4 regions of the Mesorhizobium japonicum MAFF 303099 genome follow, and region 1 is predicted to be linked to each of the others. Evidence: predicted binding sites of a transcription regulator. Region 1 holds the regulator's gene; each other region holds the start of a gene.
What was found. The regulator PhoB, encoded in region 1, activates phosphate uptake and scavenging genes when phosphate is short. The targets are predictions, from matches to a motif close to TGTCATNNANCTGTCAT.
Positions count from the first base shown of each region.

Region 1 (4,210 bases):
CATATCGGCGATTTCCTCCGACCTGATCGGCGAAGGCATACTGGCCGAGGGAAAGCCGAGCGAGGCCGGCGCGCTGAAACGCGGCAGGCCGCAGGTCGGTCTCGGCCTTAACCCGGAGGCCGCGGCAGTGATGACCGTGGTGCTGTCGCTGAACTTCCTCTCCGTCGCCGTCATCGATTATGCCGGCCAGGTGATATCGGAAGAACAGCGCCGGCTGGATACGCTGACCATGTCGCGCGAGGCGCTGATCGGCGAGTGCGTGGCCATCGTAAGGCGGCGTCTCGAGGATCCCGACATCGACGTGCGCAGCGTCGCCCGCATCGCGCTGGCGATCCAGGGCATCACCGACACCGAGGCCCGGGCGATGCTGTGGTCGCCGATCACGCCGCAGACCGATATCGCCTTCGCCGACATACTCGAAGCCGAGTTCGGCATCCCCGCAACCATGGAAAACGACTGCAACATGATGGCCGTGGCGCTGCGCTGGCGCGATCCCGAGCGCTACCGCGACGACTTCATCGCCATCCTTTTGTCGCACGGCATCGGCATGGGGCTGGTGCTGAAGGGCGAGCTGTTCACCGGCACCCATTCCTCGGGCGGCGAGTTCGGCCACATGATCCATCGGCCGGGCGGCGCGCTCTGCCGCTGCGGGCGGCGCGGCTGCGTCGAGGCCTATGCCGGCAATTATGCCATCTGGCGCAACGCCAGGCAGCTCAGCGAGGACACCGAGCCGGTGGCCGATGTCAGCGACGCGCAGATGCGGGCGCTGGCCGCGACGGCGCGCGAACGCGACGGACCCGAGCGCGAAGCCTACCGCAAGGCCGGCGAGGCATTGGGCTACGGCCTCGGCAGCCTGTTTGCGCTGATCGATCCAGCACCCGTTGCCATGGTCGGCGTCAGCGCCGCCGCCTTCGACCTGATCGAGCCGGCATTGCGCGAGGCGATCGCCCAGACCGCCGGTGGCCAGCACTCGGAATCGATCTCCTTCGACACCGAACCGAACGAACTGCCGCTGATCCGCGAAGGTTGCGCCATGCGCGCGCTGACCTTTGTCGACCAGGAGATTTTCGCGCCGGGCGTGCAAACGAAAGCAGGCCTTGCCGCGAAGAAAAACGTCGCCTGATTCAGGTCGTGCTCAATCCTCGCGGATCGCGTAGCCCGCCCCACGAATGGTTCTGATAACATCCGGCATGCGGCCATTGTTGACCGCCTTGCGCAGGCGGCCGACATGCACGTCCACGGTGCGCTCGTCGATGTAGATCGTCTCGCCCCAGACATTGTCGAGCAGCTGGCTGCGCGAGAACACGCGGCCGGGATGACGCATCATGAATTCGAGCAGGCGGAATTCAGTCGGCCCGAGCCGGATCTCGCTCTTTTTGCGATAGACCCGGTGTGATTCACGGTCGAGCACGATGTCGCCGACCTTGAGCACGCTGGACAGCACTTCCGGCTTGGCGCGGCGTAGCAGCGCCTTCACGCGAGCCATGAATTCCGGCGTCGAAAACGGCTTGACCAGATAGTCGTCGGCGCCGGTGGAGAGCCCACGCACACGGTCGCTTTCCTCGCCCCGCGCGGTCAGCATGATGATCGGCAGCCGCTCGGTCTCGGGCCGCATCCGCAGGCGCCGGCAGAGTTCGATGCCGGACACCGCCGGCACCATCCAGTCGAGCACCAGGAGATCGGGCACGTTCTCCTGCAGGCGGATTTCGGCTTCGTCGCCGCGTGTCACCACCTCGACCTGGTAACCCTCCGATTCCAGATTGTAGCGGAGGAGCACGCCGAGCGGCTCCTCGTCCTCCACCACCATGATGCGTGGTGCGATCATCGATTGGTTACCCCTGCGCTCAGGCCGCCGGCGCCGACATCGCCGTCTCGTCCTGTTTTGGACGGTTGGCGGGCAGTTGCGTGCCGGTCAGGACATAGTACGCATTCTCGGCGATATTGGTCACGTGGTCGCCGATGCGTTCGAGATTCTTGGCGCAGAACAACAGATGCGTGCAGGCCGTGATGTTGCGCGGATCTTCCATCATATAGGTCAGCAATTCGCGGAAGACCGAGGTGTATTTGACGTCGATGCGCTCGTCGTCGGCGCGCAGCTTCGCCAGTGCCGCGGCATCGCGCGCCGCATACTCCTCGATCACGCCCTGCACCTGGATCAGCACCAGCTGCGCCATGGCGTCGATGGAATGCGACAGGTCGCGCGGCGTGGCGCTGAGGCCGACAGTGCCGACCCGCTTGGCGATGTTCTTGGCAAGGTCGCCAATGCGTTCGAGGTCACCAGCCATGCGGATCGAACCGACCACATGGCGCAGGTCGTCGGCCATAGGCTGGCGCTTGGCGATCAGCGTGATGGCGCGGTCGTCGAGTTCGCGCTGGCGCGCATCCATGATGGCGTCGTCGGAGACGACGCGCTGAGCGAGAGCATTGTCGGAATTCAGAAGCGCCTTGGTGGCGCCGCCGACCATCGAGCCGGCGAGGTCGCCCATGTCGCTGATCAGCCTGCTGATCTGTCCGAGATCCTCGTCGAAGGCTGCGACTGTGTGTTCGGCCATGATCCTGGTCCTCGTATGCGTGCGATCAGCCGAAGCGGCCGGTGATGTAGTCTTGCGTGCGCTTCTCGCGAGGCGACGTGAAGATCTTCTCGGTGCGGTCGAATTCAACCAGTTCGCCCAGATACATAAAGGCCGTCTGCTTCGACACGCGCGCCGCCTGCTGCATGTTGTGGGTGACGATGACGATCGTGTAGTCGGCCTGCAGCTCGTCGATCAGTTCCTCGATCTTGGCGGTCGACAGCGGGTCGAGCGCCGAGGCCGGCTCGTCGAGCAGGATGACCTCCGGCTTCACCGCCACGGTGCGGGCGATGCACAGCCGCTGCTGCTGGCCGCCCGACAGGCTGAGGCCGCTGGCATTGAGCTTGTCCTTGACCTCGGTCCACAGTGCCGCGCGCTTCAGCGCCTGCTCGACACGGCCGTCCATCTCGGCCTTGCTGATCTTCTCGTAGAGCCTGACGCCGAAAGCGATGTTTTCGTAGATCGACATCGGGAACGGCGTCGGCTTCTGGAACACCATGCCGATCTTGGTGCGCAGCAGGTTGAGGTCCTGCGAACGGTCGAGAACGTTCTGGCCGTCGAGCAGCACCTGGCCCTCGGCGGTCTGCTTGGGATAGAGCTCGTAGATGCGGTTGAAGACGCGCAGCAGCGTCGACTTTCCGCAACCCGACGGGCCGATGAAGGCGGTGACGCTGCGCTCGGGCAGCGATAGCGTGATATCCTTCAGCGCCTTCGACTGGCCGTAGTAGAAGTTGAGGTTCTTGACCTCGATCTTGGCCTTGGTCACCGCCTCGGCGGCGATCGTCATGTCTGGAGACAACATCTGGCTCATTTGTCCTCTCTGCGTCCGGTCAGGCTGCGCGCAAAGATGCTGAGCGCGAGAACCGTCAATGTGATGATGAGTGCGCCGGTCCAGGCCAGCTGCTGCCATTCCTCGTAGGGACTGAGAGCAAACTGGAAGATGGTGACAGGCAGGCTGGCCATCGGCGCGTTGAGATTGCTCGACCAGAACTGGTTGTTCAGCGCCGTAAACAGAAGCGGTGCGGTCTCGCCGGAGATACGGGCGATGGCCAGCAATATGCCGGTGACGATGCCCGAAAGCGCGGCGCGATAGGCCACCGAGCGGATGACCACCCAGCGCGGCGCGCCGATCGCGGTGCCGGCTTCGCGCAAGGCGTTCGGCACCAGGTTGAGCATGTCCTCGGTGGTGCGCACGACGACGGGAATGACCAGGATGGCAAGTGCCACGGCACCGGCGATCGCCGAGAAATGCCCCATCGGCCGCACCATCAGCTCATAGACGAACAGACCGATGATGATCGACGGCGCCGACAGCAGGATGTCGTTGATGAAGCGCACCACCGTGGTGAGCTTCGAGAAGCGGCCATATTCGGCCATGTAGGTACCGGCCAGCACGCCGATCGGCGTGCCGACGATGATGCCGATGATGGTCATCACGATGCTGCCGTAGATGGCGTTGAGCAGGCCGCCGGCATCGCCGGGCGGCGGCGTCATTTCCGTGAAGACCGAGAGCGAGACGCCGGCCAGACCCTTGTAGAGTAAGGCGCCAAGGATCAGCGCCAGCCAGGCAAGGCCGATGCCGGCGGCGACGACGCACAGCATCATCATCACGCCATTCTTGCGCTTGCGGCTCTGGTGAA
Region 1 covers NC_002678.2:2,993,264-2,997,473, forward strand. Annotated here, with positions in the region: gene MAFF_RS15630 (ROK family protein) at 1-1,123, shown strand, start outside; gene phoB (phosphate regulon transcriptional regulator PhoB) at 1,136-1,825, opposite strand; gene phoU (phosphate signaling complex protein PhoU) at 1,845-2,552, opposite strand; gene pstB (phosphate ABC transporter ATP-binding protein PstB) at 2,578-3,381, opposite strand; gene pstA (phosphate ABC transporter permease PstA) at 3,378-4,210, opposite strand, start outside.

Region 2 (4,210 bases), 310 kb from region 1:
TGGTCGGCGTTGCCATCGGCCTGTTCCACGGCTTCGGCATCGTCAAGATGGGCCTGCCGCCCTTCATCATCACGCTGGCGACGCTGACCTCGCTGCGCGGCATCGGCCTTCTGATGACCAACGGCAACTCGATCTCCATCAACAATGATGCCTTCCAGGAATTCTCGCGCAACTCCTTCCTCGGCGTGCCCAATCTGTTCTGGATGGTCATCCTGGTCGGCATTCCGGCCTATATCTTCCTGCATCACAGCCGCTGGGGCCGCTACCTCTTCTCGGTCGGCTCCAACGCCGAGGCCTCGCGCCTCTCCGGCGTCAATGTCCAGCGCACCATCTACATGGCTTACACGCTGTCGGGCCTCTGCGCAGCCTTTGTCGGCGTGCTCCTGGCCTCGCGCATCGGCATCGGCAACCCGACCCAGGCCGAGGGCTGGGAATTGCAGGCGATCGCGTCCTCGGTCATCGGCGGCACCTCGCTGTTCGGTGCGGTCGGCTCGGTGCACGGTCCGCTGCTCGGCGCCTTCATCCTCGCCACCATCAACAACGGCGCCAACCTGCTCAACGTCAACGCCTTCTGGCAGCGCATCATCACTGGCGTGCTGATCATCGTCATCGTCTATTTCGACGGTCTGCGCCGCCGCGGCGGCAAGTGACCACTGCTGAAATCGATCTCCGGCCCGGCGTGAAGACGGGTCGGAAACCCAACTGGACTGAAACATGAAAGCCGTTATCTGCCGCTCGCCCGGGGAACTCGTCCTGGAAGACCGCCCCGCGCCCGGCGCGCCTCCTGCCGGCTGGGCGCTGGTCGCCGTCAGCCATGTCGGCATCTGCGGCACCGACTACCACATTTTCGAGGGCAAGCACCCGTTTCTCGCCTACCCCCGCATCATGGGCCATGAAGTCTCCGGCACCGTCATCGAGACCGGCGAGGGCCCCGACCTTGCCATTGGCGAACCGGTCGTCATCAACCCCTACCTCTCCTGCGGCAAGTGCATCGCCTGCCGGCACGGCAAACCGAATTGCTGCGTCAAGATCGAGGTGCTGGGCGTCCATCGCGACGGCGCCATGTGCGAACGCATTCTTGTCCCGGCGCAGAATCTCTATCCGGCCAATGGCCTGTCGCTGGCCGACGCCGCCGCTGTCGAATTCCTGGCCATCGGCGCGCATGCGGTACGTCGCGCCCGCGCCGATTCTGGCGCCCGCGCGCTGGTCATCGGCGCCGGCCCGATCGGGCTCGGCAACGCCATCTTCGCCCGCATCGCCGGGCTCGACGTGACGCTGCTCGACATGAGCAGTGAACGCCTCGCATTCGCCGAAAACGAACTTGGGTTCAGTATCCTCGACGGCTCGCGCGGAGCGGTGCCAGACCTGGTCAAGGACGCGACATCAGGCGAAGGCTTCGACGTGGTCTTCGACGCCACCGGCAACACCCGGTCGGTGCAGTCGGCCTTCGCCCATGTGGCGCATGGCGGCACACTGGTGCTGGTCAGCGTCGTCAAGGACGACATCGTCTTTTCCGATCCGGAATTCCACAAACGCGAAATGACGCTGGTCGGCAGTCGCAATGCCTTGCGTGCCGATTTCGATCATGTCGCTGCCTCGATCCGAAACGGCGCGGTGCCGTTGGCCAAGCTCGTCACCCACCGCACCACGCTTGCCGATACGCCGAGCGATCTCGCCCGCTGGGCGCACGAGAAATCCGGCCTGATCAAGGCCGTGATCGAGATCGGATAGTCGGCAGAATCCGGCTCACAGCGCCGACAATTTCAACTCCACCCGTTCCGCCGGAAAGCGCGACTCCGAAAACTGGATCGGCTGGCCGTCCGGCGTGATGTTGACGGCCACCGTGACCAGCACGATGGCGCCTGGCTGCAGGTCGAGGTCGGCGAGATCGGCCGCATCGGCATGGCGCGCCGACAGCACGGTCGATTGCCTGAGATAATCGTCTATACCGAAGCGGGCCAGCGATGCAGTGATCGAGCCAGTCTCAGCCATCGCCTTGTCGATGCCGGCAAAGCGCCTGGCATCGAACCAGCCGGCAGCGCGCGACACAGGCCGCCCGTCGGCCTCACCGCGTGTCTCCAGCCGGATCACCTCGGCGCCCCTGGTCAGGCCAAGCCCCTCGGCGACGCGCTGGCTGGCCGGCTCGACCGACGAGGAGAGCAGCACGATATGCCGTTCCGAGGTCTGCCCTTGCAGGCCGGTCGAAAAGCGTGTGCGCGCGCCGATCGGATAGGACAACCGCTTGCGCGACAGGACGAAGGTGCCCCGCCCCTGCTCGGCCCGCAGCACCCCTTCCTGCACAAGCGCGGATATGGCGCTGCGCACCGTGTGGCGATTGACGCCATAGCGCTCGGCCAGCGCCACCTCCGGCGGCAGCGCGGCATTCTCGGCGAAATCGCCAGTGGCGATCGCCTGCAGGATTCTGTCGGCGATCTGCCGCCACAGGGAGACACCGCTGCGCCGCTCGATGCTGTCGGCTTCCTGTTGCCCGATCATGAATTGCCCCCGGCTTTCCGCCCCTGTCATCCACCCGTCATGGACTCGCGTTAGGTAATATGTATAATTTGTATAATTGTCTATATCAATAGACAAATTTAGCAAAGAGGAATGCTGCTGATGCGAGGACAGGAAGCCCGCGACCAGGCCGAACGCAAGGCCGCCATGGCGACGCTGGCGCAATCGAGCGGCGACGACATCGTCCGGCTCTGGAACGAGGCCGGCCTGCCGTCGCAAGCCGAGCTGCTGCGCGGCCCCGAGACCGGGCTGGTGACGCTGCGCGGCCGCATCGGCGGCGGCGGCGCGCCGTTCAATATCGGCGAGGCGACCGTCACCCGCGCCACCGTCCGGTTGCCATCCGGACAGGTCGGCCATTGCTACGCGCTTGGCCGCGACAAGCAGAAGGCGAAGCTGGCGGCGATAGCCGACGCGCTCTGGCAGGACCCTGCCCGCCGCGCCGAGGTCGAGACCAGGCTGATCGCGCCTTTGAGGTCGGCGATCGCCACTGCCCAGGAAAAACGCCGTGCCGAGACGGCGGCAACGAAGGTGGATTTCTTAACCATGGTTCGCGGAGAAGACTGATGGACATCGCAGCGCAATCGATCGAGGGCGGCTTTGCCGATCCGGTCTTCGACGCCCAGACAGTGTTTCGCGCGGTCATGGACGCGATGGCGCGGCCAGGCAGCGTGCAGCCTCTGCCGGCTCTTGCCCGTCCGCCCGCGCCGCTCTCGGCAACCGCTGGCGCCGTGGCACTGGCGCTGTGCGACAACGACACGCCGCTTTGGCTCGACCCGGCCCTGCACACCTCCGCCGTGATCGGCTCCTGGCTTGGCTTCCACACGGGCGCGCCGCTCGCCAACACGCCTGCCGACGCGCATTTCGCCTTTGTCGCCACGCCGGCCGAGATGATGGCGCTCGACGGCTTTGCGCAGGGAACGCAGGATTATCCCGACAGGTCGACCACCCTGATCCTGCAAGTCAGCGACCTCGTTTCAGGCACTCCGTTGCTGCTGGAGGGCCCCGGCATCGAAACCAGCGCCGCGATCGCGCCGGCACAGATGCCACGTCATTTCATCGAGCAGTGGAAGCAGAATATCCAGCGCTTTCCGCGCGGCGTCGACATCATCCTCGCCACCGCTGAAGGCATAGCCTGCCTGCCGCGCACCACGCGCATCAAGACGATGGAGGCATAGGATGTATGTCGCGGTAAAAGGCGGCGAAGCCGCTATTGCCAACGCCCACAGCCTGCTTGCCGACCGCCGGCGCGGCGACCGTTCGGTGCCGGCCCTGCGCCTCGACCAGATCGTCGAGCAGCTGGCGCTCGGCGTCGACCGGGTGATGAGCGAAGGCTCGCTCTATGACCGGGAGCTCGCCGCACTCGCCATCGTCCAGGCGCGTGGCGACATGATCGAGGCGATCTTCCTGGTACGCGCCTATCGCACCACGCTGCCCCGCTTCGGCTACAGCAAGCCGATCGACACCGGCGCCATGCTGGTAGAGCGACGCGTCTCGGCAACCTACAAGGACCTGCCCGGCGGCCAGTTGCTCGGCCCGACCTTCGACTACACGCACCGGCTGCTCGACCCCGAGCTTGCCGCTGGCGCCAACGTCGCCGCACCCTTGCGGCGCGAGACGGAAGCGCAGGCCATGCCGCGTGTCTCGGCGATCCTCGCCCGCGAAGGCCTGATCGAACCGGATGGCGAGATGCCGCAGG
Region 2 covers NC_002678.2:2,686,206-2,690,415, forward strand. Annotated here, with positions in the region: gene MAFF_RS14100 (ABC transporter permease) at 1-650, shown strand, start outside; gene MAFF_RS14105 (zinc-binding alcohol dehydrogenase family protein) at 715-1,731, shown strand; gene phnF (phosphonate metabolism transcriptional regulator PhnF) at 1,747-2,496, opposite strand; gene phnG (phosphonate C-P lyase system protein PhnG) at 2,617-3,078, shown strand; gene phnH (phosphonate C-P lyase system protein PhnH) at 3,078-3,689, shown strand; gene MAFF_RS14125 (carbon-phosphorus lyase complex subunit PhnI) at 3,691-4,210, shown strand, end outside.
Region 2: phnF (phosphonate metabolism transcriptional regulator PhnF) is a predicted target of PhoB. The motif match lies at 2,521-2,537, and genes of this name have one in related genera.

Region 3 (4,210 bases), 300 kb from region 1:
GCCGGTGAAATCGCCACCTTCGACGCCCTCGAAGCAAGCCTTGTCCTTCTTCGGCAGCTCGGTGAAGAAGGCGGCGAGCTTGGCGGTCATCTGGTCGCCGAGCGCGGTGCGCACGACCAGCGGGCCGTTCGGGATCAGGCCCGAGCGCCAGACTTCGACGAAGTCGTTCGGGTCGACGGCGCCCTTGGCGACGACCTTGTGGAAGGTGCCGGAGGTGAAGCCGTTCTTGAAGTCGCCGATGCCGGATGAATCGTCGACCGCGACATCGACCTTGCCGTCGCGCACGGCCAGGATGTTGTTCTCATGGCCGCCATTGAACTGGGTCGAGGCGAAGAAGGCTTCGTTCGAGGCGCCAGTGGTCTTCGGAATCTGGGTCAGCGGGATCAGGTAGCCGGAGGTCGAATCCGGGTCAGCATAGCCGAGCTTCTTGCCCTTGGCCGACTTGATGTCGGTGATGCCCGAGGTCTTCAGAGCCAGGCCGATCGAATAATAGCCGGTGGAACCGTCGGTCTGCTTGGTGGTGAGGATCGGGGTTACCGCCTTCGGGTCCTTGAGATAGACGCTGGCATAGCCGGAGGCGCCGAGTTCGGCGAAGTCGAGCGTGCCGCCGAGCAGGCCCTGGATGACGCCGTCATAGTCGGCGGCGGGGAACAGCGAGACCTTCTCGAAGCCGAATTCGGCCTTCAGATGGTCGGCCAGGCACTGGTAGTTGCGCAGCCGGTCGGTCTCGTTTTCACCGCCCAGAATGCCGACGCGGAATTCCTTCATGTCGGCGGCGTGGGCCATGCTGGTCGCCATGGCGAGCACCGAAACGGCGCTGAAAACCATCTTCCTGAACATTTGATGTCTCTCCTGTAAGTTCCGGCCCCGCGCCGGCAGCGTTCTTGATCTTGACAAGTGCCCTTGACGCGGGCGGACGATCCAGTGCGCTCAGTATCCCGGAAATGCGGGTTCGAGCGGTCCGGCGGATGCTGCAATCTTCGGCTTGAAGGCAACGCTGGTGGAGGTGATGGCCTCCGATATCTCTGCGCCACTGCTGTCGGCGCCATAGACGAGGCGCACGGCCTCACGGTTGAGCTCTTCCGGCGGGCCGTCGAAGACGACCTTGCCGGCGGCCATGCCGATGATGCGGTTGCAATAGGTGCGTGCGGTATCCAGCGTGTGCAGATTGGTGACGACGGTGATGCCCTCGCGCAGATTGATGTCCTGCAGCGAATCCATCACCACCTTGGCGTTGAGCGGGTCGAGCGAGGCGATCGGCTCGTCGGCGAGGATCACCTTGGGCTGCTGCATCAGGGCGCGGGCGATGGCGACGCGCTGCTGCTGTCCGCCGGACAAGGTGCCGGCGGGTTGAAGCGCTGTGCGGGCTATGTCGAGCCGCTCGAGCGCGGCGACTGCCTCCGCGCATTCGGCGCGCGAGAACATGCCGAGAAGGTTGGACAGGGTCGAACGGTGGTTCAACTTGCCAAGCAGCACGTTGGTCAGCACGTCGAGGCGCGGCACCAGGTTGAACTGCTGGAAGATCATGGCGCAGTCGCGCTGCCAGCGCCGCAGCGGCGAGCCGCGCAACCGGGAGACCTCGGCGCCGTCAAAAAAAATCGACCCCTGGCTGGGGTCGACAAGACGGTTGATCATGCGAAGAAGGGTCGATTTGCCAGCGCCCGAACGGCCGATGACGCCAACCATCTGACCCTGCGGGATCGAGATGTTGATGTCGCTGACGGCGGTGTTCTTGCCAAATCGTCGGCTGACGCCGCGGATTTCGAGTGTGGCAGAGCTTGACATGAGCAGGTTCCAGTCCGGACCTTATTGATCATCAGGCTCTCGCCTAGCGCAGCCACATGAACCTGCCGTGTCGCCAGCATGTCAGTTTTGTTACGCTCCACAGGCGCGACGGCTGAAGCGCGTCGCGCGGAAACGAATTCATGCGACGCGCTTCGGGTCTTTGTTTTATGCATGTCGTTCTCCCAAGACCGGGGCCGCTTTCGGGCGACATGCATTGGTGCCTGGCCGTCGATCAGCCGAGCACCAGCAATTCCTCGAAATGCTTCATGTCGCGGAAAGCGCAGAAGGAGGGCGCCTTGATCTCGATTATCGGTGCCTGCCTTGCGAAAAGCGCCAGGCAATCGTCGAATAGAGCCTGCCACGCTGCCGCACGGTCATCCGCAAGGCGCTGGATCTGATAGGCGAAGGTGATGTGGAAGACGTAGGCGTCATGATCGGGGTGCCGGTAGCCGAACGGCACCGCCAGCGCATCGCGCCATTGACGCATGATGCGCACATCCTCGTCGGTTGCACCTGCCACGGTGAGACCGGTCGGCACGACCTCGACCACCTTGATGTTGAACGGGCCGAAGCCCTCGAAGCCCTTCAGGCGCTCCAGATAGAGCCGGGTCATGGCGTCGATGCTGGTGTCTAGCGGCACGTCCTGCGGCCAGTAGGGCAAGCGGCGACGATATTCGATGATGCCCTGGAACAGCGTCATATGCAGGCTGGAAACAGGGGTGAAAGCCAGACGGTCGGCATCGGGCATGGCGAGCATCCGCTCACGGATCTCCAGGACCACGGCTTCGGAGGGCGAGCCGCTGACGAGATGGCTGACAACCGTGTTGCCGGGCTCGGTCAGGAAATTACCTGAGATGTCGTAGCGCGTGCCGAGATGCGCCGGGGTGGCCGGGTTGGAGCCGGCAAAGAATCCGGCGAGCGAGGGTTTGACGGTGTCGAGCATGGCGATCTCCTTGGGGGAGATGGCGTCCTGTCCGAGTCCTGTGTCAGGGATATGAACGGGCCCCCCCTGATTACGATGATGTGAGGAACTATCCCCCGTATTTCTCCAGGAATGCCTCTGCCGACAGCTCGCGAAAATCCTCGAGCGACGCGCGCAGCCGCGCGTGGTCCCAGTCCCACCAGGCAAGCACCTGGTAGCGTTCGGCGGTGCGGCGGTCGAAGCGCTCGCGGATCGGTTTGGCCGGTACGCCGGCGACGATGGTGTAGGGCGCGACATCCTTCGAGACGACCGCTCCGGCACCAACCGCCGCGCCATCGCCGACAGTGACTCCCGGCAGGACGGTCGAGCCGTGACCGAGCCAGGTGTCGTGGCCGATGGTGACGCGCTTGGCGCGGCGCTGGGCGAAGAATTCGCTCTCGTGCTCGGCGTCGTCCCAATAGTCCGAGGCGCGGTAGGTGAAGTGGTGCAGCGTCGGCCGCCAGGTCGGGTGGTTGGTGGCGTTGAGGCGCACCGAGGCGGCAATGTTTGCAAACTTGCCGATTGTCGCGCACCAGACAGAGCAATCCTGCATCATGTAGGAATAGTCGCCGAGTTCGCTTTCCGAAACCCGGCTGCGGTCGGCGATCTCGGTCCAGCGGCCGAGCGTCGAATTGTGCACCTCCGCCGTCGGGTGGACCAGCGGCGTCTCTGACAATTTCCTGGTCATGCGGCGAGTTTTCCTGGAGCAAAAGCGGTGACGTCGATGATGCGGTCGGCTACCGCCTCGCGCACATCATGATCGTGGAAGATGCCGAGCAAGGCGACGCCCGCCGCCTTCTTGGCGGCGATGAGTTCTATCACCACGTCGCGGTTGGTGGCGTCGAGCGAGGCGGTTGGCTCGTCGAGCAGCAGGATAGGGTGCTCGGTGATGAAGCCGCGCGCGATGTTGACGCGCTGCTGCTCGCCGCCGGAGAAGGTCGCCGGCGGCAGCGCCCAGAGTTTTTCCGGCAGGTTAAGCTGCGCCAGCAGCGCGCGTGCCTTGCCGCGTGCAACCTCGCGCTCCTCGCCGCGCTCGACCAGCGGTTCGGCGACGACGTCGAGCGCCGAGACGCGCGGCACCGTGCGCAGGAACTGGCTGACATAGCCGATCGTTTGCCGGCGAACGGCAAGCACGGTGCGCGGGCTGGCATTGGCAAGATCGATCAGTCCGTCCTCGTGCCTGACGATGATCTGGCCCTCGTCGACGGCATAGTTGCCGTAAAGCATCTTCAGGATCGAGCTCTTGCCGGCGCCGGACGGGCCGCCGAGCACGGTGCATTCTCCCGCCTTGATCGAGAACGAGACAGCGGCGACGACAGGCAGTTTGATGCCATCGCGCAGATGCATGGTGAAGCTCTTGGCGACGTCGGAAACAACGAGCGGGGTTGGCATCGTTACACCTGCAAAATGGAAGAAACGAGAAGCTGCGTATAGGGCGCGCGCGGGTCGTCGAGCACGCGGTCG
Region 3 covers NC_002678.2:2,693,302-2,697,511, reverse strand. Annotated here, with positions in the region: gene phnD (phosphonate ABC transporter substrate-binding protein) at 1-840, opposite strand, end outside; gene phnC (phosphonate ABC transporter ATP-binding protein) at 931-1,785, opposite strand; gene MAFF_RS14160 (DUF1868 domain-containing protein) at 2,018-2,728, opposite strand; gene MAFF_RS14155 (DapH/DapD/GlmU-related protein) at 2,817-3,434, opposite strand; gene phnL (phosphonate C-P lyase system protein PhnL) at 3,431-4,138, opposite strand; gene phnK (phosphonate C-P lyase system protein PhnK) at 4,141-4,210, opposite strand, start outside.
Region 3: phnC (phosphonate ABC transporter ATP-binding protein) is a predicted target of PhoB. The motif match lies at 1,864-1,880, and genes of this name have one in related genera.

Region 4 (4,210 bases), on a different replicon from region 1:
CAGGCTGCAATGAAAACGAAGCCATGCGGTCAGCTCGCCACAATCTAGACTATTGTCGAGCCAGGCCGGTGTTTCGAAATCCATCAGTGATAGGCAGAGAGCAGCGGTTGCCGACGAGAAGGGCCGCGGCGCGGTCAGCGTCCGGTCGAGCGGCACGACGCGACCGGGATACGCTGTCGCAAGCAGAGCGGCACGAAACACGGCTTGGGCGTCGAAGACCGGATCAACAAAGCCTGGTTTCAATGAAACGCCGGCGGACGACACGGCGCCCTCGGCAAACGTACCAGATTGGACTGTCACGGCAGATCCTCCCCGCGCACCATGGTGAAGAAATCGACTTTGGTGGATGCGGCCTTGCGGCTTTTCTCCATCCGCCGCACTTCGGCTTTTTGGCGCAGCGGCTCGATTACCTTGGTTATGATCTCGTCATGGCGGTCCGGTTGCTGCAACAGCGCATCGACGATGGCTGCCAGTTCTGCCTGGCGCTTGTCACGTCCCTGGACGTAACCGTGGCCAACCGTCCCCTCTTTGAGTTGGACCGAGGCGCGGGCGACCGTCATCTCGCCGAGGTTGAACACATTTCCCGTCCCACCGGCACGGCCCCGAACCATCACCAGGCCGACATTGGGAGTGCGAAGCCATTCAAAGATCACGCCGCGCACCAAGTCGGCCGCCAAGGCCTTAAGCTCGCTGCCAACACTGCGGGACAAAATCCCGAGCCATTCGGAGCGCTTTGCAATGGCAACCGACTCGGCTTGCATCTCCATTTTCGAGTTCATCAGTTGTCTTCCTTTTGGCGTCGTTAGAGATATTGTTTTCCAGCGACCCAAATGTTGCGGATCACCGGCACTCCGTCGACGAGGCGCACGCGGATCAGGTCGGCGCGCAGACCAGGAGCGATGCGGCCGCGATCAGTAAAGCCAAGCAAGTCGGCGGGATTTTTCGTCACCATGGCAACCGCCTCCGGGAGATCGAAGCCTTTGGCCGCCAGCGCGAATACGGCATGAAGCAGACTTCCCGGCACGTAGTCGGAGGTCAGCACGTCAAGCAGACCGTGGTCGGCAAGTTCCATTGCGCTGACATTGCCGTAATGCGAGCCGCCAAGAATGATGTTCGGCGAACCCATGACGATCTGCATGCCGAGTTCACGGGCGCGCCGTGCCGCTGTGAGGGTGGTTGGAAACTCACTGATCGTGATGCCGTCGCTGTGAGATTCTTCGACGTTTCCGATCGTCGTGTCGTCGTGACTGGCGATGCGAATATTGTGCTCGCGGCAGAGGCATCCGATCGTCGAACGGCTCTGCGGTACATATTGCTGCTGATGGTCTCGGCGTTCGGCGATGTAGAGCGCGAACTCGTCCTCGGTCCAGACCCGGGCGTTCTTCTTGGCGCGCCACTCCCGATAGAGCGTCAGATTATGCCACTGCCGCTGGCCCGGCGTGTGATCCATCATGCTGATCAGCTTCAGCCCGGGATTATCGATGTGCCGTTCGACCAATGGCAGCAGGGCCGAGTCTGACAGCTCGCAACGAAAATGGAAATAATGATCGATCTTGAGGAGACCGGCGGCGCGCGCCGTCGTCAGTCCGTTGATCACCTCGTTCAGCATGGCAGTGCGGGCGCGGCCGCTGTCGTAGTCGCCCAGCGACAGCGCATCAAGCACGGTCGTGATGCCGGCGCCGAGCAACTCCCAATCATGTGCAAGCAAGGCGGCGAGTGGTATAGGCCATTGAACGCCCGGCCGCGGGTGCATGAACTGCTCAACATTGTCGGTGTGCAGGTCGATCAGGCCGGGCAGCAGGAAGTCGCCCTCGCAATCGAGCACATTGATCCGGCCCGTCGTTGCAGCGCCAATGGAAGACACCATTGCGTCATGGATTTCCAGGGCGCCTTCGGTAACGCGATCTTCCTGGACGATCCGTGCATTGCTAAGTTGCAAGCTCATTGGCTGTCACCCTCAACTTGTTTGGCGACAGCAAACGACCCGAGCCTGTCGGCCGATGGGAATAAAATTGTTAGGCGGGTTAGGTCCTTCCGCGACAGCCTGTCGGCGTGGAACAACCGCTCATCGAGCTCTCCATGGATCAAGTTTTCAGCCGTCATTCTGTGAGGTTGCCGCCGGCTAGCCTCGAGGAAGACAGCTGGGCTCGGTTTGGTTGCCATGCTACGAAATCCATGGTTGTCGATTGTGCCTGCGCGGGATAAGATAGCCAAACATGTTCAGACATGTCAACATGGCGGTGCAGATCGCACAGTTTCATGACAGTGAGATGACTATTCGAAAGAGAAACGAATGAATGAGATGAGCCACGAGTTGATGAACGAGCTGCCGCGGTGGAGGCAGATCGAACTGACACTCCTGAAGGAAATCGATTCCGGCGCTTTCAGGGTTGGGCAAAAGCTGCCGGGCGAAAATGTGCTTGCGCCTCATTTTGGCGTTACCAGGACAACGGTCCGGCGGGCATTGGGAGAACTACAAAATAAGGGCGTGCTGCGTATTGAACGTGGACGTGGCGCCTTCGTAGAGCGTCGGATTCAGTACGGACTTGGCGCCGGGTCTTCCTTTATGGCTAACCTTCGCGACGCGAGCTTGGAGCCCGCGGTAGAGATTCTTGCGAAGTTTGAGGTGTCTGCCTCTACGGAAATCGCAAATCGACTGCAGATACCGATAGGTGAGCCCGTCCTCGTCATCGATACGGTTGGTAAGGCAAGCGATCTGACGATCTCAGTTTCGCGGCATCACTTGCCTTTGCGCCTTTTTCCAGATGCACTCAATCGGATCTCGAGTTTTTCCTGCATCACTGAAGTCTATCGGCTCTTTGGATACGAAAATACGCGTCGTACTCATTGTCACATAGAAGCGCGCTTGCCCTCGTCTGAAGAAGCCAGACGGCTCGAACAGCCAAAGACCGAACCCATCCTTGAAGTGGAAAGTGTGAAAATGATCGACCAAACCCCGATCGACTACAGCATCGGTCGCTTCTCAGCTGCGCGGGTCTCGGTATATTTTGATAATTGAATCGACTACTCGCCCTCCCGCAGCCAGTCGCCAGGGAAATTCAGCGTGACGGGTCGCCCGGAGTACGGCTGCTCCTCCCGCGATGTTGGTGGCGCTCCATTCTAACATCCCGACAGGAGCAGCCGCCCGCATCTGGGCCCGGGCGAGATCCCAATCACCCCATCTGTTGAAGAAGTGTCGCGCTTGGCTTTGAGCATCGCGTGCGGTCGGACTCCTTGGTTTCAATGCAGCAGGGCAACTGCCATCGGACAGAAGCCTTTGCACCACCTTGGGGAACTTCCTTGCTGACAGAGAAATGATGCCGTCGCCGCTTTCAAGCACTATGCGATCCGACCGCTGAAAAGGGTTCAACCTGCTGATCGTCAGCGTGGCCTCGGCTTGATTTTTCCGTTGAAAACCGACCCGGCGGTGAGCGTACCAGGGATTGCCGCGGGGGCACGGCCCCGACGAGGCCCACGGATACGGCACAAATAACGCGCTTCGACCTTGTCGGATTTGTTTGATCCCCGACAAAAGTATATTTGGCCATTCTCTTGTTTCGCCCTGACATAAGTAGCTGAAGAGCAGTGCGAAAATTATGTTCCGAGCCAAGTCAGGAAACTGGCATGGGTTTTGCGATTTGTGGCTGCAAGAGAGCTGCCAGCGAAGACGCAACGTTGGCCGACCCGCCGAGCTGCCAGCCTAGGAGAAACAATGTGGTGGGCAAACGTATTTCCGATCATGTACCGCCGAAATGGTGAGGGACTTCAGCTTATTTACGTCGCGTGGCATGCAACGCATCGCTGACGGAGATCCCCTTGTAGATTTCGCTCGGGTCCACTCTTAAACTGGATGTCTAACTCATGAAGCGTTACAATAATAACAAGTCGATGCTACGCACCGTAAGTAGCTTGCTGCTGCTATCGACAGACGCCGCTTTGGCACCTGAGGCGTCCGCTGCTGATGTCCCCCGGACGTGCGTATACCAGAACTACAAGATTCTCGACGTTTGGAAGAACCTCAACACCAAACGCAACATGGCGATCGTTATCGCCCATCGTGGCTGGTGGGGCGATCACAAAGGGCCGTCCAACTCCTGCGGTGCCAATGTCAGCTATGCATCCGGCCAGCCGGAGAACTCGATCGATGCCGTAATCGGCGCGCTGCACAACGGCTTCGAGGCCGTCGAAGTCGACATTAAAATGACCCGCG
Region 4 covers NC_002679.1:134,332-138,541, forward strand. Annotated here, with positions in the region: gene phnH (phosphonate C-P lyase system protein PhnH) at 1-300, opposite strand, end outside; gene phnG (phosphonate C-P lyase system protein PhnG) at 297-761, opposite strand; gene MAFF_RS35500 (alpha-D-ribose 1-methylphosphonate 5-triphosphate diphosphatase) at 803-1,945, opposite strand; gene phnF (phosphonate metabolism transcriptional regulator PhnF) at 2,294-3,019, shown strand; gene MAFF_RS35515 (glycerophosphodiester phosphodiesterase family protein) at 3,862-4,210, shown strand, end outside.
Region 4: phnF (phosphonate metabolism transcriptional regulator PhnF) is a predicted target of PhoB. The motif match lies at 2,260-2,276, and genes of this name have one in related genera.